2 regions of the Sporanaerobacter sp. genome follow, and region 1 is predicted to be linked to the other one. Evidence: predicted binding sites of a transcription regulator. Region 1 holds the regulator's gene; the other holds the start of a gene.
What was found. The regulator HrcA, encoded in region 1, represses chaperone genes, less so after heat shock. The targets are predictions, from matches to a motif close to ATTAGCACTCNATANTATNGAGTGCTAAT.

Region 1 (2,215 bases):
CTACAGGTTCTCCACCTTCCATTACGGCAACACAAGAATTTGTAGTTCCTAAGTCAATTCCTATTATTTTTCCCATATAAATTCCTCCTTGTATACATATTTACTTTATTTTGCAACCTTTACCATACTAGGTCTGATAACTTTATCTTTTAGCTTATATCCTTTTTGAAAAACTTCTATAATTGTTCCCTCTTCATATTCATCTGATTCTTCTTGAAATACAGCATGATGATAATTTGGATCGAATTTTTCATGCAGTGCTTCTATTTCTTCTAAACCATTTTCACTAAGTACTTTTATTAATTGATTATATATCATTTCCATTCCTTTATAAAATCCATCTTCAACATCTGTTGAACTACTAAGTGCTCTTTCAAAATTATCTAATATTGGCAACATAGAATTTAAAATATCTTCTGATGCATAACTATATATGCTTTCTTTTTCTTTCTCAACTCTAGTTTTGAAATTAACAAAATCTGCTTGCAATCTTAGAAACCTATTGTTTAGCTCCTCAATTTCTTTTGTCTTACTTTCCAACTCTCTTTTAAGTTTTTCTAATTCAGCTACATCTTCCTTTGTTTCTTCTGTGTTTTCTACATTTTCTATTTTTTCATTATGAAGCTCCTCAGAAATCCTATCTTCCTTGTTCTCCATTAAATCACCTCTTATATCTGTTTTTAGTGCTAAATAATAAAACATAGCATCAATCTCACTTTAATAGAGTGTAAGAATCCTTACACCCCATTATTTTGAGAAAAATTTGCTCATTATTTCATTTAAGTTCATTGCCAATAAATTTACTGCATTTATAACTTTGAAATAATCCATCCTAGTAGGCCCTATAACACCTATTTTACCTATAGTATTCCCATCTAACTTATAAGTAGCCGTTATGAGACTGCAATCCTTTATTTCATCTATGGAATTTTCGCCTCCTATAGTTATTTCAAAATCATCTAGTGTATTTTTTAACATTATATCTACTACTAAATTTTTGTCCTCAATAAAACTTAAAAATGCCTTAGCTTTTGTGACATCACTATATTCAGGAAAATTGAATATATTCGTAACACCATCAGCAAAAACTTCTACATTTTCTACTTCTTCCAGTGATTGATTGATAACAGGTATAATGCTTTCTATAATATTTTTATACTCATACATTTCTTTAAATACTACTGTATCTATTTCATTGCCAATTTCTTCAATAGTTAAACCCTTAAGCTTCCCATTTAAAAAATTTGAAATGATATTTAATTGATCATCTGGTATTTGATTATCTATCCTAAAAATAGTATTCTTAACTATTCCTGAATCACTTACAATGACTACCAATATTTCATATTCATCTATAGGTATAAGTTGAATATGTTTAAGTGTACTCCTTTCAAATTGAGGAGCTATAGCCAAAGCTGTATAATTTGTAAGCTTTGAAAGTATCTTTGTTGAATTTTCAATGAGACTATCTATTTCTACAGCTTCTTTCAATAAAGTTTTTTTAATCTCCTGTTTTTTTCTCATATCAATGAGAGTTTTTGAATCTTTTAAAAGCATATCCACATAGAGCCTGTAAGCTTTGTCTGAAGGTACTCTTCCCGCTGAGGTATAAGGCTTGTTTAAATACCCTAAATCCTCCAAATCGGACATTTCATTTCTTATAGTTGCAGAGCTTACCCCTAAATCGTATTTTTTTGAAATAGTTCTAGAACCAATAGGTTCTGCACTTGAAATATAGCTGTTTATGATGGCATGAAGCACTCTTAGCTTTCTTTCATCTAACATTTTATCACCCCATAAACGTAGATTGATTTACAATAAAAGGGTTTTATTAGCACTCTATATTATTGAGTGCTAATCCTTACGATTTAAAGTTATCACTACTATTAAAATTTGTCAATACCTTTTAAGAAATTAATTTATTATTTATGGCAACAAATCTACAAAAACTAAATTGCACAAATCTAAACCTTTTTCAGTTAGTCGTATACTTTTATCATCAATATAAATTAAACCATTTTCCTTATGTTTATCGAAAACTTCACCGTATATACCATCAATTGAAACTTTAAATCTATTTAAAAAATCTTTTTTGTCTATTCCCTGCACTAATCTTAGACCCAGTATTAAATACTCTGCTATTTCCATTTCTCTATCAATTGTTTCTTCTCCACTTATAGGAAGTTTATTTGTACTTAAAGATTCAAAATACTCC
Region 2 (2,215 bases), 910 kb from region 1:
GACTATGGAAAGATAAAAGCAAAACTTTCAGAAGGCGATGCTGTGATAAATGAAGCTGTGAAATTTGGAAGTGGTATTAGAATTTTAAATCAAGAGCCTTTTGAAACTACTATTTCTTTTATCATTTCCGCCAACAATAGAATTCCAAGAATAAAAAAATCCATTGAGCTTATAAGTGAAAAGTATGGGAATTTTTTGGGGGAGTACAAAGGGAAGAAATATTATTCTTTTCCTGAAAAAGAAGCATTGTCAAAAGCTACATTGGAAGAACTTGAAGATTGTAAGGTGGGTTTTAGAGCTAAATATATAATAGCTGCTTCAAAGGCTATAGCCAATGGTGAGATTGATATATACAATTTAAAAAATTTATCCACAGAAGAAGCGAGAAAAATACTCATGACGTTAAAGGGTGTTGGCCCCAAAGTATCTAATTGTATACTTTTATTTTCTATAGGCAAATATGATTCTTTTCCTGTAGATGTGTGGGTGAAAAGAGTCATGGAACATTTTTATTTAAATGAAGATACAAATGAAAAAATGATACAAAAATATGGGGAAGATAAATTTGGGAGTTTGTCAGGATTTGCTCAACAATATCTATTTTATTATGCAAGAGAATTGGGAATAGGAAGATAGGTAGAAAAACGAAGATATTTAATGCAAAATATTCATAAAGTGAGATAATTAAGAAATAAGTCAAATATTAGCTAAAAGACATCAAAATAGAGACTTGATTACAAAATATATATTAAGTAACATATAAACTGTAGATGTTAGCACTCGATGGCGTTGAGTGCTAACAAATTCTCGGAAGAATATAATTATTTAAATACAAGGAGGGCAAAGACTATGAATATTAAACCATTAGGAGACAGAGTAGTTATTAAGATGATTGAAGCTGAAGAAAAGACTAAAAGTGGTATAGTTCTTCCAAGTTCAGCGAAAGAACAACCACAAATGGCTGAAGTTATGGCTGTAGGCCCAGATATCACAAATGATGAAAAGAAAAAGGAACAAATAAAAGTAGGAGACAAGGTTATATTTTCAAAATATGCTGGAACTGAAGTTAAACTTGATGGAGTAGAGTATACAATAATTAAGTTAAATGATGTTTTAGCAGTTATTGAATAAAAATAAAGGAGAGTGAAGTAAAATGGCTAAAGAAATAAAATTTGGTGAAGATGCACGTCGTTCAATGGAAAAAGGTATAAATAAACTTGCAGATACTGTCAAAGTAACCCTTGGACCAAAGGGAAGAAATGTTGTTTTAGATAAAAAATTTGGTGCACCACTTATTACTAATGATGGTGTAACAATTGCTCGTGAAATAGAATTGGAAGATCCATATGAAAATATGGGTGCTCAACTTGTTAAAGAAGTTGCTACAAAGACTAATGATGTAGCTGGAGATGGAACTACTACTGCTACATTACTTGCTCAAGCAATCATCAGAGAGGGGCTTAAGAATGTTGCTGCTGGAGCAAATCCAATGATTCTTCAAAGAGGAATTCATAAAGCTGTAGATAAGACTGTTGAAGAAATAAGAAGATTTTCAAAGGAAGTAGAATCAAAAGATGCAATAGCTCAAGTTGCTTCTATTTCAGCTGGAGATGAAGAAATAGGAAAATTAATTGCTGAAGCTATGGAAAGAGTAGGAAATGATGGAGTTATTACAGTTGAAGAATCAAGATCTATGGGAACTACATTAGATGTAGTAGAAGGTATGCAATTTGATAGAGGATATGTGTCCCCTTATATGGTGACAGATGCTGAAAAAATGATAGCTGAATTAGATGAACCATATATCCTTATTACAGATAAGAAGATTGCAAATATCCAAGAAATATTACCAATTCTTGAACAAATAGTACAACAAGGTAGACCATTACTTATCATTGCTGAAGACGTAGAAGGAGAAGCTCTTGCAACATTGGTGGTTAATAAATTGAGAGGAACATTTAACTGTGTAGCTGTTAAAGCTCCTGGATTTGGCGATAGAAGAAAAGAGATGCTTCAAGACATAGCAATACTTACTGGTGGTACAGTTATATCTGAAGAATTGGGATATGAATTGAAAGATGCTACAATTGATATGTTAGGAAAAGCTAGAAAAGTTAAAGTTGACAAAGACAATACTACAATTGTTGATGGAGAAGGAAATCAAGCTGATATAGAAAATAGAGTTAAACAATTAAAAGCTCAATTTGAAGAAACA

Region 2: ACFWUA_RS02475 (co-chaperone GroES) is a predicted target of HrcA. The motif match lies at 773-801, and genes of this name have one in related genera.

Annotation. Positions count from the first base shown of each region.
Region 1 covers NZ_CP181252.1:1,873,107-1,875,321, reverse strand. Annotated here, with positions in the region: gene dnaK (molecular chaperone DnaK) at 1-76, opposite strand, end outside; gene grpE (nucleotide exchange factor GrpE) at 106-702, opposite strand; gene hrcA (heat-inducible transcriptional repressor HrcA) at 748-1,785, opposite strand; gene hemW (radical SAM family heme chaperone HemW) at 1,927-2,215, opposite strand, start outside.
Region 2 covers NZ_CP181252.1:512,652-514,866, reverse strand. Annotated here, with positions in the region: gene ACFWUA_RS02480 (DNA-3-methyladenine glycosylase family protein) at 1-636, shown strand, start outside; gene ACFWUA_RS02475 (co-chaperone GroES) at 850-1,131, shown strand; gene groL (chaperonin GroEL) at 1,154-2,215, shown strand, end outside.